DNA from 3 places in the Nocardiopsis mwathae genome. Region 3 is predicted to be linked to each of the others. Evidence: predicted binding sites of a transcription regulator. Region 3 holds the regulator's gene; each other region holds the start of a gene.
The links. The regulator LexA, encoded in region 3, represses DNA repair genes until DNA is damaged. The targets are predictions, from matches to a motif close to TCGAACANNTGTTCGA.
Positions count from the first base shown of each region.

Region 1: the regulator LexA is predicted to act here: its motif matches at 4,581-4,596, upstream of HNR23_RS13605 (enoyl-CoA hydratase family protein).
Region 2: the regulator LexA is predicted to act here: its motif matches at 2,024-2,039, upstream of HNR23_RS20035 (DUF6504 family protein).

Region 1 is NZ_JACHDS010000001.1:3,149,732-3,155,611, reverse strand. Features, by position in the region: gene HNR23_RS13625 (acetyl-CoA C-acetyltransferase) at 1-2, shown strand, start outside; gene HNR23_RS13620 (nitronate monooxygenase) at 975-2,075, opposite strand; gene HNR23_RS13615 (CoA-transferase subunit beta) at 2,072-2,788, opposite strand; gene HNR23_RS13610 (CoA transferase subunit A) at 2,857-3,702, opposite strand; gene HNR23_RS13605 (enoyl-CoA hydratase family protein) at 3,750-4,565, opposite strand; gene HNR23_RS13600 (SDR family oxidoreductase) at 4,698-5,504, shown strand; gene HNR23_RS13595 (SDR family oxidoreductase) at 5,537-5,880, shown strand, end outside.
Region 2 is NZ_JACHDS010000001.1:4,576,928-4,582,807, forward strand. Features, by position in the region: gene HNR23_RS20020 (DivIVA domain-containing protein) at 1-347, shown strand, start outside; gene HNR23_RS20025 (DivIVA domain-containing protein) at 382-1,092, shown strand; gene HNR23_RS20030 (TetR/AcrR family transcriptional regulator) at 1,108-1,758, opposite strand; gene HNR23_RS20035 (DUF6504 family protein) at 2,052-2,303, shown strand; gene HNR23_RS20040 (response regulator transcription factor) at 2,538-3,218, shown strand; gene HNR23_RS20045 (ATP-binding protein) at 3,222-4,721, shown strand; gene HNR23_RS20050 (TAXI family TRAP transporter solute-binding subunit) at 4,733-5,653, opposite strand.
Region 3 is NZ_JACHDS010000001.1:3,288,878-3,294,757, forward strand. Features, by position in the region: gene HNR23_RS14180 (vitamin B12-dependent ribonucleotide reductase) at 1-1,853, opposite strand, end outside; gene nrdR (transcriptional regulator NrdR) at 2,022-2,504, opposite strand; gene HNR23_RS27510 (LysM peptidoglycan-binding domain-containing protein) at 2,865-3,401, opposite strand; gene lexA (transcriptional repressor LexA) at 3,854-4,519, shown strand; gene HNR23_RS14200 (alpha/beta hydrolase family protein) at 4,758-5,873, shown strand.

The sequences.
Region 1 (5,880 bases), 140 kb from region 3:
GAACCCGAAAGAGGGGTCTGCTGGGCGGCCTTCTCGGCCTTCTCGGCCTTCTCGGCGGTCTCGTGCGGGATGTTCTGCGGGAAAAGCGGCGCCGACGGCCGAGGGGGCCTGGGGTCGCCGGTTGTCGTGCGGGTGGGCGTGTGGCCGGGCCAGCGGCGGGAGCCAGCGCCGCAGCTCGGCCCCGGCTCCGTACGGGGAGGCAGCGACGAGGAGGAAGGGGAGCGGGCGCCCCTCCCGTCCCACACCCCGTACCGCAACCGGCCTGACCAGTCCCCTCTTCGTTGATCTCGGGACTATCGACCGAATACCGGCGAGAATTAGGTCGATAGTCCCGAGATCATCGGAGGTAGGGGGTGGGAAAGCGGTGTCCGGTGGGTTTTCGGGTCCGGTGGGCGGTTGGGGGCGGGTGGACCGGTGGCTTCGGACCGGCCGGAAGTCCGGGGTTCCGCTTCGCGTGCAGCTGTTTCCGCGATCCGGGAGCCCCGGGCCCTGCCCGGAGATGATCATGGTCTCGCATCTCATGGCGCCCGGTTCGCCCGATTTTTTCCCATGGTCATCGGTGAAGACCCTTCGGGCCCACCCAGATCCCCAGATCCGGCCGCCCCTCACCCGCACACACCCGGCCATCGCCCAAGGAGAGCGCTCTCCCGCCCCTCCTTCGTTGATCTCGGAGATATCGGGGTGAAAACCGCGCGCGAGGCCCCGATATCTCCGAGATCAACGAAGGTCAGGGCATCGGACCGCGTGGGGCCGGGGCCGAACTGCGGCGCCGGCTCCCGCCCCCCCCGCCTCCGCCCCGGCCACGCGCCCACCCGCACGGCGACCGGCCACCCCATCTCCCCTACCTCCCTCGTCGCCGCTGCTCGTCTCCACAGGACACCCCGCGCGGGACCACCGACAAGGTTGCCCAGCGGGCCTGTGCCGCTGCGCTCTTCCCCGTGCCGGTCGCGATGGTGCCGGCCTCCCGCTCGCGCTCACGTCCGGTCGAAGCGGTCGAGGGTCGCGTGGGCCTCCGCCATGATCCGGTCGATGAGTTCGGCGCACGACGGCAGGTCGTCGGGGTGGTTGATGGCACCGACCACCTGGCCGGAGGCCATGACGCCCAGGTCGGTGCGGCCGTCGACCATGGCGCACCGCAGCAGCATCGGGGTGTTGGCCGCCATCAGGACCTGGGACCAGGGCAGGCCCCTGGCGTGCCGCAGGGCCAGGCCGTCACGCAGCAGGTCCCGCCAGGACAGGCCGGAGGCGCGGCGGAACGCGGCGGCGTTGCGGGCCGCGTGGAGCAGGCGGGGGATCCGGCGGAGGCGGCCCGTGGATTCGAGGGCGTCGATGAGGTCGGTGCGCAGCACGCGGTGCGGCACGCCGTCCACCTCCCGGGTCACCACGGTGTCGGTCGCGTCGAGGTAGAACCGCTTCACCTCCTCCGGTACCGGGCTGTCCGACGTCAGCAGGAAGCGGGTGCCCATCGCGACGCCGGAGGCACCGTAGGCGAGCGCGGCGACGAGGCCGCGACCGTCGAAGAAGCCGCCCGCCGCGACCACCGGGATGTCGACCGCGTCGACGACCTGGGGGAGGAGGACGGAGGTGGGGACCGGGCCGGTGTGCCCGCCGCCTTCACCGCCCTGTACGAGTACGGCGTCCGCGCCCCACGCCGCGACCTTCCGGGCGTGCCGCGGAGCGCCGACCGACGGGATGACGGCGATCCCGGCGTCTTTGAGGCGGGCGATGAGCTCCGGGGTAGGCGCCAGCGCGAAGGAGGCCACCCGCACGCGCTTCCGGATCAGCAGGTCGACGCGGTCCGGCGCGTCCGCCGCGTCGGCTCGCAGGTTGACGCCGAAGGGGGCGCCGGTGCGTGCCCGGACCTCGGCGATGGCTGCGGCCAGCCGTTCCAGCGACATCGTGGCCGAGGCGAGGATGCCCAACCCGCCGGCGTTGGCGGTGGCGGAGACGAGTCGCGGTCCGGCGACCCATCCCATGCCGGTCTGGACGATGGGGTGGCGGCAGCCGACCAGGTCGGTGAGCGCGGTCGACAGCGGGGCGTGGGCCGCTGCGCCCGCGGTCGGGTGGGGGGTCACCCGCGGACCTCGCGCTCGCGCAGGCCGTCGGGGTCGAGGACGCCGCGCAGCAGGTGCAGCTCATGGTCGGTCGGATCCCGGGTCCGCCCGACGCCGTCGGCGGGGGTGGGAAGGTCGAAGCCGGTGTTGTCGCGCACCTCCTCGACCGTGACGCCCGGGTGTACCGAGACCAGACGCAGTGTGTGCCCCGGCCCCTGGAAGTCGAGAACACCCAGGTCGGTGACGACGCGGCGCAGGTCGTGGGCGTCGGTGGCGGCGGCCCCGGTCACCATGTCGACGCGCTCGACGAACACGCGGCGGGTGTGGCGGGGGATCCAGTAGCTGGTCGTGTTGCGGATCGTGTTGCCGGGCGCCCCGCGCGCGCCGAGGAGCTGGGCGGCCGGCCGGTCCCGGTCGCCGATGCGGGAGATGTTGCTGCGGCCGTGCCGGTCGAGCTGGGCCGCGCCCATCATGACGTGGCGGCGCCCGTGCAGGACCAGCCACAGGTGGTCGCGGAAGGGGAGCCATCCCTCGGCCGTGTGGGAGGCGGTGGCGGCGGGACGGTTCAGCGGCAGCGGTCCGCGGGTGAGTAGCGCGCCGCCGTCGGTGGTGAGCAGGCCGGGGGCGAAGGTGAGCCGGGCCAGCCGGGAGCCGAGGATCGCGCAGGTCCCCATGGCGGCGGCCAGTGTCTCGCCGTCGCCGCGCCAGGCGTCGGCGCAGGCGACGGCGCACATCTCCGCGCGTGAGGGTGAGGGGGTGGGCGGGGACGGGGGCGGAACCGCGGCAGGGGGGAGGGAAGGGGTCACGTGCGCTTCACTTCCCGCTGGTAGGTGGGCTCGTCCGCGTCCAGGTAGCGGTTTCGGAAGCGCTGCCACCCCGCGGGGTCGCCGGCCGCCGCGGCGTACCGCCGCTGGAAGACCTCGTCGCGCCCGTAGTCGGGTTCGCAGGAGGTGAAGTGCGCGCCGCGGGGGGTCTCCGCCACGCCGTTCACGAACATGCGGCTGACCAGCAGCGACTGCACCGGACCGTCGAAGGACGGGACGAGGCGTTCGCACGACATGTAGCAGCGGTCGGCCGCCTTCGCGAACAGGTCGTCGAGGTAGGGGTCGGGGCCGAGATACTGGCCGTTGCCGCGCACGTCGGCCCGGTTCATGTGGACGAGCGCGGCGTCCAGGGGCAGCGGGGGCATGGCGACGAACTCCCCTCCTTCGGCGCCTGCCGTCCGGTAGGGGGAGCGGATGGTCCGCAGGCCGGGGTTGACCCGCAGGATGTCGGTGGCCGTTCCGGCCGGCGTGGGGAGGAACGGCAGCCGGTAGGCCGCCGCGAGGAGCCCGAACATGAACATGCCCTCGTCGTACTCGGTGAACTCGATGCTCGTGGCGCCGTCCCCGCTCTGCCGGGCCGCGCGGAACCACGGGTCCAGCGGGATCGAGTCGAGGGTGACGAAAGGGGCGACGACGCGCCGCACCTTGCCGTAGGCGCACAGCAGGCCGATGTCCGGGCCGCCGCAGGAGACGACGGTGAGGTCGCGGAGGGGGGTGCGGCAGATCGCCCGGACCAGGGCCATCGGTTTGCGCCGCGAGCCCCAGCCGCCGATGCCGATCGTCATGCCGTCGGTGAGCCGGGCGGCCACCTCGTCGGGAGACATGACCTTGCCGCGGCCACCCGGAGGGGCCGGTGGCGTGTCCGCCGCGCTCACCGGGGGTGGTCCTCCGGGGTCGGGCCGGGGGGCTCTGCCTCGGCCGTCGCCCCTGGCACGGCGGTCTCCACGGCGCCGGCGGCGAACCTGTCGCGGTGGGCGCCGCCCGCGCCGGTCAGGGTGAGCTCGTAGGTGAACCCCTGCTCGAATCGGTACCCGCGCTTGACGTCCACCGGATCGATTCCGTTCAGCGCCTCCTTCGCCCGCCGGATGACCTGTGGATCCTTCTGGGCGATCTCGTCGGCCACGGCCAGGGCCTCGGCGCGCAGCCCGGTGGTCGGTACCACCGTCAGCACCGAGCCGTGCGCGTGCAGCTCGGCGGCGGACACGGTGCGGCACGTGTAGACCATGGCGCGCACCAGGTGCTGCGGCACCAGGCGCGCGAGGTGGGTGGCGGCGCCCAGCGCGCCCCGGTCGACCTCCGGGAGGCCGAAATAGGCGTCCTCGGCGGCGATGACGATGTCGGCGTTTCCGGCCAGGCCCACGCCGCCGCCCAGGCAGAACCCGTGGACGGCGGCGACGACGGGGATCTCGCAGTCGTAGACCGCGGCGAAGGCGGCGTAGCAGCCGCGGTTGGCGCCGAGCAGGGCACCGTGGCCGGTGCTCCGCCGGATCTCCTTGATGTCGACGCCGGCGTTGAAGCCGGGGCCCTTCGCGCGCAGGACCACGGCGCCGACGGCGGGGTCGCGTCCGCAGTGGCGGACCGCGTCGGCCAGGTCGTGCCAGTCCCGTACGGAGAGGGCGTTGACCGGGGGAGTGTCGACCACGACCTCGGAGACTCCCGAAGGGTGGATGGTGGTGGAGACCGCCATGGCATTACCCTTCCACCAAACGTTTGTTAGAACTAAGACCGTAGCAGCCGTCCACAGCCCCATCCAGAGGCCCGACCGGGCCACATGAATCGGGAGCCGTGCCGGGCGGGAGCGAGCGGCGGGAGGCGGACCGTGACGGACACCGACGGCCTCAGCGGGATGACGGTCGTGGTCACCGGTGGTGCGCGCGGGGTGGGACTCGGCATCACCGCCGCGTTCCGCGCCGCGGGGGCCGAGGTCGTCGCCTGCGCCCGCAGGGAACCGGAATCCCTGCCGGAGGGTGTGCGCTTCGAGCGCGTCGACGTCCGCGACGCCGACGCCGTCGAGGACTTCATCGGCGGGATCCCCGACCTCGACGTCCTCGTCAACAACGCGGGCGGTACCCCCTACCTGCCGGTGGGCGAGAGCGATGTGCGGCGGCACGCCAAGGTGATCGAGCTCAACCTCATCGCCCCGCTGATCGTGTCCCGCGCCGCCAACCGCGTCCTACAGCGTCGTCCCCGGGGCGGGTCGATCATCATGATCGGCAGCGTCAGCGGGCACCGCCCGTCCCCGGGAACGGCCGCCTACGCCGCGGCAAAGGCGGGCCTGGAGAACCTGACGGTCTCGCTCGCCGTGGAGTGGGCGCCCAAGGTGCGGGTGAACGCGGTGCGCGTCGGCATGGTCCGCACCGAGGCGGCCGCAGCGCACTACGGCGACGCGTCGGGTGCCGCCGCCGTGGCCCGGACCGTGCCGCTGGGACGGTTGGCCGACCCCGCCGACGTCGGCGCCGCCTGTGTCTTCCTGGCCTCCCCGGCCGCCGCCTACGTGAGCGGGGCCGCACTTCCGCTGCACGGCGGAGGCGAGCGCCCCGCCTACCTCGACGCGGCGGCGACGGCGACCGCGGGGGGTGCCCCGCCGGATCGGCGGGACGACGCATGGCGGGAGGACGACGCATGACGGAAGGAGAACCCATGGCGGGAGGAGAGCGCATGATCTGCGAGGACAGGGTCGTCATCGTCACCGGTGCCGGGCGCGGGCTCGGCCGGGCCCATGCCCTGGAGTTCGCGTGTCAGGGAGCCAAGGTCGTGGTCAACGACCTCGGTGTGGAACGCGACGGCACCGGCGGTTCGCGGCAGGCGGCCGAGGACGTGGCGGCGGAGATCCGTGCCCTGGGCGGCGAAGCCGTCGCAGTGGTGAGCGACATCGCCGCGGACCGGGGAGCGGCCGAGGTCGTGCGCGCCGCACTCGACGCGTTCGGGAGGCTCGACGTGCTGGTCAACAACGCGGGCTTCCTCCGCGACCGGATGCTGGTCAACATGACCGAGGACGACTG
Region 2 (5,880 bases), 1.3 Mb from region 3:
GATACGACCGCGGCCAGGTCAACTGGATGGTCGAAACCCTGGCCCAGCGTTTGGAGGGCGGGTCCCAGCCCTTCGCCCCGGGGATGGACGACGTCACGTTCAAGGTCGCTCTGCGCGGCTATGCCCGCGACCAGGTCGTGGAGACCATCACCGATGCGGTGACCGGTGTCGAGGCCGTGCAGAACGGAAACCCCCAGGCCACCGCCCTCACCGGGGAGGAACTGCGCGCCCGTGCCGACGGCTTCGACGTCGTGTTCCGTGGTTACGACAAGCGGCAGGTCTCGCTCTGGATCGACCATCTCGCGAACGAACTCGACGCTGCAGCACGCCCGGGCGGTTCGCTCTAAGGCGCTGATCAGGTGAAGCCTGCACAATAGGTACATGGCTCTGACACCTGCGGACATCCGCAACAAGCGGTTCCATGTGGTGCGTTTTCGTCCTGGATACAACGAAGAGGACGTCGACGCGCTCCTGGACCGCGTCGAGGCCACGCTCGTGGCGCTGGAGGGCGGCCCCCGTACCGGGCCGCCGATTACGGCGGAGGAGGTCGAGGGCTCCCGGTTCCGCAGCACCCGGCTGAGTCCCGGCTACAACGAGGACGAAGTCGACGACTTCCTCGACGTCATCGTCGCCGACCTGCGTGCCCGCGGGATGAGCAGCCGTGCGGCCGCAGCGGCGACTCCTGGCGGACAGTACCCGCAGCCGCCGTCGCCCCACGTCGTGCCCCATGCGCCCAGGCCGCCGTCCCCGCCGGGCTCCCCGTACCCGCCGCCCGGGACACCGAGCGTGTACGCGGACACCCCGACCGAGCCGCCGCGGATGACACCACAGGACGTCCGCCGCAAGCAGTTCTCCACGACCCGGCTGACGACCGGCTACAACGAGCAGGAGGTCGACGACTTCCTGGACAGCGCCGAGGTCACCCTGGAGGCGCTCATCAACGGGCGGCCCGAGCGCGCCCTGCTCACCCCGACGCAGGTGGAGCGGGTCAAGTTCGGCACCACGCGTGCCCGGCCCGGGTACGACCCCGCACAGGTCGACGCTTTCCTCGACCTTCTCGCCGAGGAGCTGCGCAGGTACGAGCGCCCCTGAACCGAATCGGCCGCTCTACGGCCGCAGGCTCTGCAGCAGCAGGTCGGCGAAGTGCGCGCCGACGGCGGCGCCGCTGAGCTCGCCGTCCGGGCGGTACCACATGCCCAGGTGGTGGACGGCGCCGAAGTACTGGGTGACGACGATGTCGGCCGGGATGTCGGTGCGGAAGGCGCCGCTCTGCCGCCCCTCCTCGATCATGTCGCGGAACCGCTCGTGGTAGCGGCGCCGCTCCTTGCGTACCTCGCTCTGCCGCTCCGGGGAGAGCATGTGCAGCGACCGCTGGAAGATGACGGTGTCTTCCAGATTTTCCACAGTGGTGTGGACGACGTCGGCCGCCGCCGCCCGCAGGCGCTCCTCGATCGGCCCCTCCGCTTCCGCCAACTCCTCCAACCGACGCGTCTGCATGGCGAGAACCCGCTGGTAGACGGCGAACAGCAGGTCGTCCTTGGACGCGTAGTAGTGGTACATCGCGCCCTTGGTGACCCCGGCCGCCTCGACGATCTCCCGAACGGAGGTGCGCTCATAGCCGCGCTCGGCGAACAGTCGGGTGGCGACGGACAGCAGGCGGTCGGGGACCGAGTCGGGGTGGGACTGCCGCGCGCCCTGCTCCTTCGCGGCGGAGCGGCCTCCGCCGTCCTCCGGGCGCCCGTCCTGCGGCTTCCCCATGCGTCGCCCCGTCTCCCCATCGTCCTGACCAGCCACTTCCAGGATAGGTAGACCGGCCGGTCGGTCTCGCCGCATCGGGCGGTCCGGTGGGACCGGGCCACCCGCCCGACACGCCGGGGGCGCAGCGGTGATGATCGACTCGTTCTTGCGTTCTCGCAGGTCGATGCCGGCGCGTGGGCGAACGTCCCGCGTGGCCCACCCATCCGCTCCCCTGCGCGCCCCTAGGGTGAGAGTCACCGGACTCCGCCGTCGACCTGCCTCCACGTCGAACGTGTGTTCGATAGAATGGCCTGGTGAGTCTCTACAACGAACGGATCGACGTCAGATCGTCCACGGGCGGGCACCCCGCCCTCTTCTCCTGGCGCGGCCGGATGTTCCGGGTCCGCCGCGTCATCGGCACCTGGAACTCCGCTCCCGGGACTCCCGATGCCGACATCCGCCTGGTGCGGGTCGCCGCCGAATCGGACCGCGGCGAGCCCACGATCGCCGACATCACGCTCGACACCGCCACCGCCGACTGGACGATGCGCCGCATGTGGAATTAGGACGTGTTCGGCGGATGCCGTCCGGTCGGTGAGCGGCCGTCCGGGGCCGGGAGTGAGGATTCGATCCGCCGAACACGCCCCGGGGACCCGGCCGTACGAACAGGGCGGTGCCGCTCACCGGGCCGTCCGGGCGGGTCCCCGAGCCCGGTCGCGGCACCCGTCCGACTCTGGCGGGAGCTGCGGCCCGACGGTCGGCCCCGGGGCGCCGACCGCCCCGTTCTACGATGAGCAATCATGCGCATTCTGGTGGTGGAGGACGACGACCGGGTGGCCCGCGGCTTGGTCACCGCGCTCCGCAACGCTTCCTATGACGTCACCCGGGTGGCGACCGCCGAGGCGGCGATGCGCGCCCCCGCGGCCGACGTCGTCCTGCTCGACCTCGGCCTTCCCGACGCCGACGGCATCGATGTGCTCCGCCGCCTGCGCGACCGCCCCCAGACGGCGGTCATCGCCGTCACCGCCCGCGCCGAGGAGCGCGAGCGTGTCCGAGGGCTCCGCAGCGGCGCCGACGACTACGTCGTCAAGCCCTTCGGCATCGCCGAGCTCCTGGCCCGCATCGACGCGGTGCTGCGGCGCACCCGCAGCGCCCGCGCCGGGGCCGGGGGCGATGCTCCGCCACTGCGCCTGGGCGACCTCACCGTGGACGTCGGCGCCCGCCAGGCCGACCTCGCCGGCACCTCGCTCTCCCTCACCCGCAAGGAGTTCGACCTGCTCGCGCTGCTCGCTGTGCGCGCCCCGGCGGTCGTGAGCCGCGAGGCCATCCTCGACCAGGTGTGGGGGTCGGCGTGGGAGTCCTCCTCCCGCACCCTCGACACCCACATCGCCGCCCTGCGCGCCAAACTCACCGGCGGCGTGCGCATCCTGACGGTGCGCGGGGTCGGCTACCGCCTGGTGCCTGCGTCGGGTTCGGCGTAGCCGGTGCTGCGACGGCTGCTGGTCATCCTGGTGCCGCTGGCGTTCCTGCTGGTGGCGGCGCTGTCCCTGCCGCTGGGGACGGTCATGGCACAGAGGGCGACCCAGGAGGTCTACGTCGACCGGCTCAGCGACGTCGGCCGGTTCGCCTCGCTCGGCGACACCGCCATGCGCACCGGGCGGCTCGACGCGTTGGACAGCGAGCTGAAGCGGTACGCGGAGCTGTACGGAACCGATGTCGCCGTGGTCGACCAGGCCGGTGAGATCGTGGCGGCGTCGGCTCCCCCGGAGGATGCCGACCGGCTGCTGGGCGACGACCGCGCGCGGCAGGTGATGGCGCCGGCGTTCGGCGGGTTCCGCCCCGAACCGCCCACGGCGGTGTGGCCGTGGCGGTCCGACCCACTGGTCCTGGCCGAACCCATCGGCCGTGATGCCGAAGTCGCCGGTGTCGTGGTGCTGGTGTCGCCGACCGACCGGCTGCGCACGGCGATCCTGGCCGACTGGGCATGGCTGTCGCTGCTGAGCCTGGTGCCGCTGGCGGGGCTCGCCGCGGCCGCCTGGCCGCTGTCGCGGTGGGTGCTGCGGCCGGTGCAGCGGCTCGACGACGCCACGGCCGCCGTCGCCCAGGGGGACCTGTCGGTGCGGGCGGATGCCGCGGGCGGGCCGCCGGAGCTGCGCCGACTGGCGGGGTCGTTCAACGCGATGGTGGATGCGGTGCAGAAGGCCGTCGAACGGCAGCGGGCCTTCGTGTCCGACGCCTCCCACCAGCTACGCAACCCGCTGGCGAGCCTGCGACTGGCGGTGGAGAACCTGGCCCCCTTCCTGAGCGGCCCGGACGCCCGCGCGGCGCACCGGGACGCGGTGGAGGAGGCCATGTCGATGCACCGGATGCTGAACTCCCTCCTGGCCATGACGCGGATGGAGAGCCTCAGCGGAGCCGAACCGGTGGAGCTGGACACCGTGCTCGACGCCCATGCCGAGCGCTGGCGGGTGCTCGGTGAACAGCGGGGAATCGCGGTCGAGACGCGGGCGCCGGACGGACTGCGGCTGATGGCGCCGCCCGGCGGGCTGGGCAGCGTGCTCGACGAGTTGATGAGCAACGCGACGCGGTTGTCCGGAGGCACGAGGGTGGAGCTGCGGGTCGCGGGGCGTGCGGCCGGGACCGACGGCGCCTCGGATCCGCCGGCCGTGGTCGAACTGCACGTGGCCGACGACGGCGTCGGGCTGACGGAGGCCGAGCGCGCCGAGGCCCTGCGCCGCTTCTGGCGCGCGGCCAAACACCAGAACGTCGAGGGCACCGGGCTCGGCCTGGCCATCTGCGCCGACCTGGTCCGCGGAGCCGGCGGCGAACTGCGCCTGGACTCCGGCCTCCTGCGACCGGACCGGACCGGTCGCGGGCTGGACGTGGTGGTTCGGCTGCCGCTCGCGCCCCCGGTGCAGGAGGATGCCGCCGACGAGGACGGTCCCCGCCGCACGGACGGGGACCCACCGGACGCGTGGCGGTAGGGCGGGGCGGGTCAGACCTTCTGGTCGCGGTACCAGGCCGCGGCGCCCGGGTGGAGGGGAATGGGGCCGGTGGCGATGCCGGTCCGGACGTTGATCTGGGCGGCTTCGGGGCGTCGGGCGGCGATCGCGTCGGCCTGCGTGAAGACGGTGTCGGTGATCGTCCGCACCACGTCGGCGGGGACGTCGCGGCGGGCCAGCAGGACGTTGGGGACCGACAGGGTCGGGCACGGCGGCAGCCCCGGGTAGGCCGTGGCGGGGATGGTGGCCGGGTAGTACGCGCTCGGGTAGGCGTCGGCGAGCCGGTCCGCCTGGCGGTCCAGCGGGATGCAGCGCAGCGGGTGGCGGCGGAGGAGGTCGGTGATGGCGGGGGTGGGGATGCCGGTCAGGGAGAACATCGCGTCGATGTCGCCCTTCCCCAGCGCCCGTGCGGAGGCCGCCTGGTCCAGGCGTACGTCGTCCACGTCGAGGCCGGCCTGTTCGGACAGGCGCAGCATGGTGTATTCGGTCCCGGAACCGGCCGCGCCGAAGGAGACCCGGCTGCCGGCCAGGTCGCCGAAGGCGGTGATCTCGGAGTCCTCGCGCACGATGAGGTGCATGTAGCTGTCGTAGAGGCGGGCGATGGCGGTGACGTCACGGGCGTCGCTGGTGGCCGCGTCCAGGCTGGAGATGGCGAGGTGGGCGCGTTCGTCGTCGAGGAGCCGCAGGTTCTCCGCGGAAGCGCTGGTGGCCAGCACGGTGATCGCGGTCTCGGGCAGCGCGGCGTGCAACTCGTCGGCGAGTGCGCCGCCGATCTCACGGAACACCGCGCCGGGCGGGCCGGTGGCCAGGACGAGTTCCGGGTAGGGCGGATGTCCCCGACGGCTGCACGCGGTCAGGGCCACCGCCAGGGCACCGAGAACGACGGTGCGCCGGTCCGGATGCGCTGGTCCCACATCGGAAGCCTAAAGGAAGGCCCAGGAGATGACCGGGTCCGGCCATTCTCTCGGTACGCCGCGCGTTCAATACCACACTCTTCGTGCGCGAATGTCAGAGGAATCTGAAGTTTCCGCCAATGGCTTGCGTGTTCTGCGCCACATTCCGCAGGCTCCGATGTGAGGAGGCGGAGTCGGCGTGTTCCCGGGCCCCGCGGCATCACGGGGGCGCCGTAGGGGAAGCCGTG
Region 3 (5,880 bases):
CCGGGGGCATCCACGACGTGGCCGTTCTCCGAGATGTACTCGACGATGGCCTCGATCTGCTCCTGCTGGTAGCCGAGGTTCTTCAGGGCGCGCGGGATCGCCTGGTTGACGATCTGCATGGACCCGCCGCCGACCAGCTTCTTGAACTTGACCAGCGAGAAGTCCGGCTCGATGCCGGTGGTGTCGCAGTCCATCATGAAGCCGATGGTGCCGGTGGGCGCGAGCAGGCTGGCCTGGGCGTTGCGCCAGCCGTTCTTCTCGCCGACCCGCAGGCACTCCTGCCACTGCTTGGTGGCGGCGGCGTGGATGTCGGCGTCCATCGCGCCGACGGTGCGCAGGTCGTCGTTGGCGGCGGCATGCTTGCGCATGACGCGCTTGTGGGCGTCGACGTTCTTGGCGTAGCCGTCGTACGGGCCCACCACCCCGGCGACCTCGGCGCTGCGCCGGTAGGCGGTGCCGGTCATCAGGGAGGTGATCGCGGCGGCGACGGCGCGGCCGCCGTCGGAGTCATAGGCGTGGCCGGTGGCCATCAGCAGCGCCCCGAGGTTGGCGTAGCCGATGCCGAGCTGGCGGAACGCGCGGGTGGTGTCCCCGATCTTCTCGGTCGGGAAGTCGGCGAAGGTGATGGAGATGTCCATCGCCGTGATGACCAGCTCGGTCAGCTTGACGAACTTCTCGACGTCGAAGGTGTCCTCGGGGGTGAGGAACTTCAGCAGGTTGATCGAGGCGAGGTTGCAGGAGGAGTTGTCCAGGTGGACGTACTCCGAGCACGGGTTGCTGGCGCTGATCCGCCCGCTTTCGGGCGTGGTGTGCCAGTCGTTGATGGTGTCGTCGTACTGCAGCCCGGGGTCGGCGCACTCCCAGGCGGCCTTCGCCATCCGGTGGAAGAGGTCCTTGGCGCCCACCGTGGCGACCACCTCGCCGGTGGTGCGCGAGGTCAGGCCGAAGTCCGCGTCGGCCTCGACGGCGCGCATGAACGCGTCGGAGACGCGCACCGAGTTGTTGGCGTTCTGGTACTGGACGCTGACGATGTCGGCACCGCCCAGGTCGACGTCGAACCCGGCGTCGCGCAGCGCGCGGATCTTGTCCTCCTCGCGCGCCTTGGTGTCGACGAACTCCTCGATGTCGGGGTGGTCGACGTCGAGGACGACCATCTTGGCGGCGCGGCGGGTCGCGCCGCCGGACTTGATGGTGCCGGCGGAGGCGTCTGCGCCGCGCATGAACGACACGGGGCCCGAGGCGGTGCCACCGGAGGAGAGCAGCTCCTTGCTGGAGCGGATGCGCGAGAGGTTCACGCCCGCGCCGGAGCCGCCCTTGAAGATGATCCCCTCTTCCTTGTACCAGTCGAGGATCGACTCCATGGTGTCGTCCACGGAGAGGATGAAGCAGGCCGAGACCTGCTGCTTGGACATGGTGCCGACGTTGAACCAGACCGGGGAGTTGAAGCTGAAGAGCTGGTGCACCAGCGCGTACTTCAGTTCGTGGTCGAAGATCTCGGCGTCGGCGTCGGAGGCGAAGTAGCCGTTGGCCCTGCCGGTCTCGGTGTACATCCCGGCGACGCGGTCGACGAGCTGCTTGAGGCTCCACTCACGCTCCGGGGTGCCCACGGCACCGCGGAAGTACTTGCTGGCGACGATCTGGGTGGCGTTGATCGACCACGGCGCGGGGAACTCCACGCCCCGCTGCTCGAAGTTGACCGAGCCGTCCCGCCAGTTCGTCATGACCACATCGCGACGTTCCCACTCGACCTCGTCGTAGGGGTGAACGCCGGGCGTGGTGAAGATGCGCTCGACCTTCAGACCGCTGCGCTTCCCCTTCCCCTTGCGCCCCGTCGCGCCGGTGGTCTCCGTCATGTCAGCTCCCCCAGTTCTCGCCACATATCCGTTCCGATCCCCCGCCAGTGCCCCCGCGTCACACCCCTCGGCATGACGCGGCCGCAGTGGCGGTACTTACTCACGTCGTCACGGTCCGGCCGCGCGCGGACCGGACCCGCGCGTCTCCGTTCGCCGCCGTCCGGCCGACTACGCCTCGTCCTGCCCGCCCGCCCCGTCGGCCTTGGCCCGGTCGGCCCGCAGCAGGGCGATCTCGTTCTCGAAGTCCATCAGCGACTCGAAGCCCCGGTAGACCGACGCGAAGTGCAGGTAGGCCACCTCGTCGAGGTCGCGCAGCGGGACGAGGATGGCCAGGCCGATCTCGTGGGAGGGCACCTCCGCCTGCCCGCGGCACCGGATCTCCTCCTCGACCTGCTGGCCGAGCTTCGCGAGCGCGTCCTCGGTGACGGGCCGCCCCTGGCAGGCCCGGCGGACACCCGCGATGATCTTGGTCCGGGAGAACGGTTCGGTCACACCGGAGCGCTTGGCGACCATCAGCAGCACCGTCTCCTGCGTGGTGAAGCGCCGCTCGCACTCGGGACACGCGCGTCTGCGGCGGATCGCCGCGCCGTCGTCGGTCGACCGGCTGTCGATGACCCTGCTGTCGGGGTGGCGGCAGAACGGACAGTGCATACCGGTGTGCCTCCCCCCAGATCCGCGTCGATCGAACTCCGCGCACCACGTGTCGCGGACGTGCTCGCGACCGTGCCGAGCAGCCGCTCGCGCCGTGGTGAACCGCCCTCTCTGAACCGGACGCCGCCGAACGACTCAGAAAGATCGGATACCTACTAAAGCACAAGTTCTAGTCTGCTTGTTCCGTGCGAGCACTAGATGTTGTGGTCAACCTACGGGGGTCGCCTGCCGCGCGCAAGTCACGGAACGGTGCGGCGGCCGATCGGACGCCGGGGCAGGCCGCGCCGGGATCCGGGCACACCGAAAAGGCGCACCCGGCGCCGCGGGGGCGGACACGGGCACGCCACAGGCACGGGAGTGTCAGTGGTCGGGCAGCCGGAGCACCTGACCGGGAGTGAGATCGGGATCGGGCAGGTCGTTCAGCTCGACGATCTCGTGCACCGCCGGGCGGGGGTCGTCGCCGGGCCGGACCCGCTGCGCGATCCCCCACAGCGTATCGCCATCCCGCACGACCACCGTCGCGGGCGCGCCGTCGGGCAGGGGCGCCGCGGGCTGCCCCCCGGACGCCGCAGCCCCGACAGCGGCGGAGGTCACGAAGAGCATCGAAAGCCCGGCGACGGCGACGGCGGACGCGGCGGAGACGAGGACCACACGGCCGCGCCGGGTGAGTCGCACCGCGGCGGGGCACGCCGCAGCGCGCGCACGGCCGGAGGAGGCGGCGGCGGAGGCGGACGGGGCCGCGCGGGAAACGGCGGCGGAGGCGGACGGGGCCGCGCGGGAAACGGCGGCGACGGGCCCTCGGAGGGGAGCACGCGCCGGGGCGGCCGGCACGGCACGGCCGCGCGGACCGGGGGCGTGGGCCCACTCGGGGATCTCCACCGCCCAGTCGAAGAGCACGGGAGCCTTCCGGCGCGGCGCGGGAGGGGGAAGCCGGCGGGGTGGGGCCGGAGGGACGGGGTGGGGTGCGAACACGATCATCACCTTCGAATGCCAGTTCGCTAGAACAGCTGTTCGACTAATATCGCATCCGGGCGATTTTTTCATCACCATCTCGAACGTTTGTTTGATATGGCACTGCACACGCAGTAACGTTGGACATGCTCGATCGGCGCAACCGCCGGGGCATCCGCGCCGCGGCACCCGCATGCGGGCGGTGGTGACACCGCCGGTGAGGCGGTCGGCCGATCGACACGAACACACCGACATCCCACGCAGAACACCGACCGCCGAGGAGGCCGGCCGTGCCGGAGGACAACCACGGAACGCACGAACCTCAGGCGGGCGGGAGAAGCGTCACCGCACTCTGGTCCACCGGCTCCCCCGCGACGACCGCGGAGACCGACGAATCCATGGGCCAGACCGATGCCATGCCGAAGCTCACGGCCCGCCAGCAGAGTGTTCTGAACTGCATCCACCGCTATGTACGGCAGCGCGGGTACCCACCGTCCATCCGGGAAATCGGCGATGCGGTGGGCCTGTCGAGCCCGTCCAGTGTCGCGCACCAACTGAAGGTGTTGCAACGTAAAGGCTATCTTTATCGGGACCAAAATCGCCCAAGGGCGGTGGAAATTCGCATTCCAGGGCAACCGCCGATCCGTTCCTGGGATGAACTGGAGAACGACCCCCGGGCCGACTACTCCCGCGCGACCGACGTCCCGGTGGTCGGCCGCATCGCGGCCGGCGGTCCGATCCTGGCCGAGGAGTCCATCGAGGACGTCCTGACCCTGCCCAAGCAGATCGTCGGTGAGGGCCGGCTGTTCATGCTCAACGTCGTCGGCGACTCGATGGTCGACGCCGCCATCACCGACGGCGACCTGGTCGTCGTCCGCCAGCAGCCCGACGCGAACAACGGCGACATCGTCGCCGCGCTGCTCGACGACGAAGCCACGGTGAAGGTGTTCAAGCGGGAGGGCGACCGCGTGCTGCTGCTCCCCCGCAACGACGCCTACGAGCCCATCGACGGTGACAGCGCGACCATTCTCGGTAAGGTCGTCGCCGTCATGCGGCGGGTGTGACCCTCCGGGATAACGACGCCGCATCGTTTCGGCCGACGGGCCCGTGATCTCCGTGTGAGACCGCGGGCCCGTCGCGATTCCGGCCGGTCCGCATCCCCGCGGCACTCTGGATCGCATTCGACGGCCGGCGTTTCCGAACCGCAATATATCGAAATGGACTCGGACGCGAAGAACGGCGGAATTCCCCCTCCCCCGCCGCTCGCGCACTCCGCCGCGCCGCGCCCCCTACGGTAGGACCATGCCTGCTCCGTCTTCACCTCCTCCGTCTTCACCCCCTCGCTCCCTCCGGGCGCCCCTCCGGGCCGCAGCCGGAGGGGCGGTGGCGCTGCTTCTCGCCACCGGGTGCGGCGTCGGCCCCGACCACCCGGCCGAGCCCGACCCCCCCGGCTCCGATCCGGTCGAGCGCGAGGTGAGCTTCGACAGCGGCCCCGACACCGTGTACGGCACCCTCGCCCTGCCCGAGACGGCCGCCGACGCCCCGGTCCCGGGCGCACTCATCATCTCCGGGAGCGGCCCCACCGACCGCGACGGCAACAGCGAGCTGCGCGCGAGCGCCGACACCAACCTGAACCTCGCCCGGATCCTGGCCGACGCCGGTGTCGCCTCGCTGCGCTACGACAAGCTCGGCAGCGGCCGCACCGGCCTCGGCGACCGTGACACCGACGACCCCGTCCCCTACGAGGTCTTCGAGCGCCAGATGGCCGACGCCTACGCCGAGCTCCTCGGCCGGCCGGAGGTGGACCCCGAGCGGGTGGTCGTCGTGGGGCACAGCGAGGGCGCTCTCTTCGCGCTGCGCTCACCGGACGTGGTCGCCGAGCACCCGCCCGCGGGCCTGGTCCTGGCCGCCCCCATGGGCGACCGCTACCTCGACACCCTCGACCGCCAGATCACCGAGCAGGTACGCTCGGCCGAGTCGGCCCGGCGGATCACCGCGGAGGGCGCCACCGACATGCTCTCCGAACTCCGCCAGGGCATCGCCCGGATCCGGGCGGACGAGCCCCTGTCCGAACAGGTCGAACCACCGCTCGGCGCCGTCCTCAACCCCGGCAACGCCCCGTTCCTCCGGACGATCGACAGCATGGACCCGGCCGAGCTGGCCCGTGAGCTGCCCGCGGAGACGAGCACCCTGGTGCTGTGGGGCACGGCCGACGCCCAGATCTCCGAGAGCGATGTGGACCGCCTCATGGACGGGCTCTCCGGCCAGGCCGACGCGCGCAGGGTGGACCTCCCCGACGCCGACCACATCCTCCGTGTCTACGACGACGCCCCAGGCGTGTCGGCCCTCGATGCCGACCGCGCGTTCGCACCGGAGGTCGAACCGGCGCTGCGGGAATTCCTCGACGGGGTGCTCTAGGACGGCG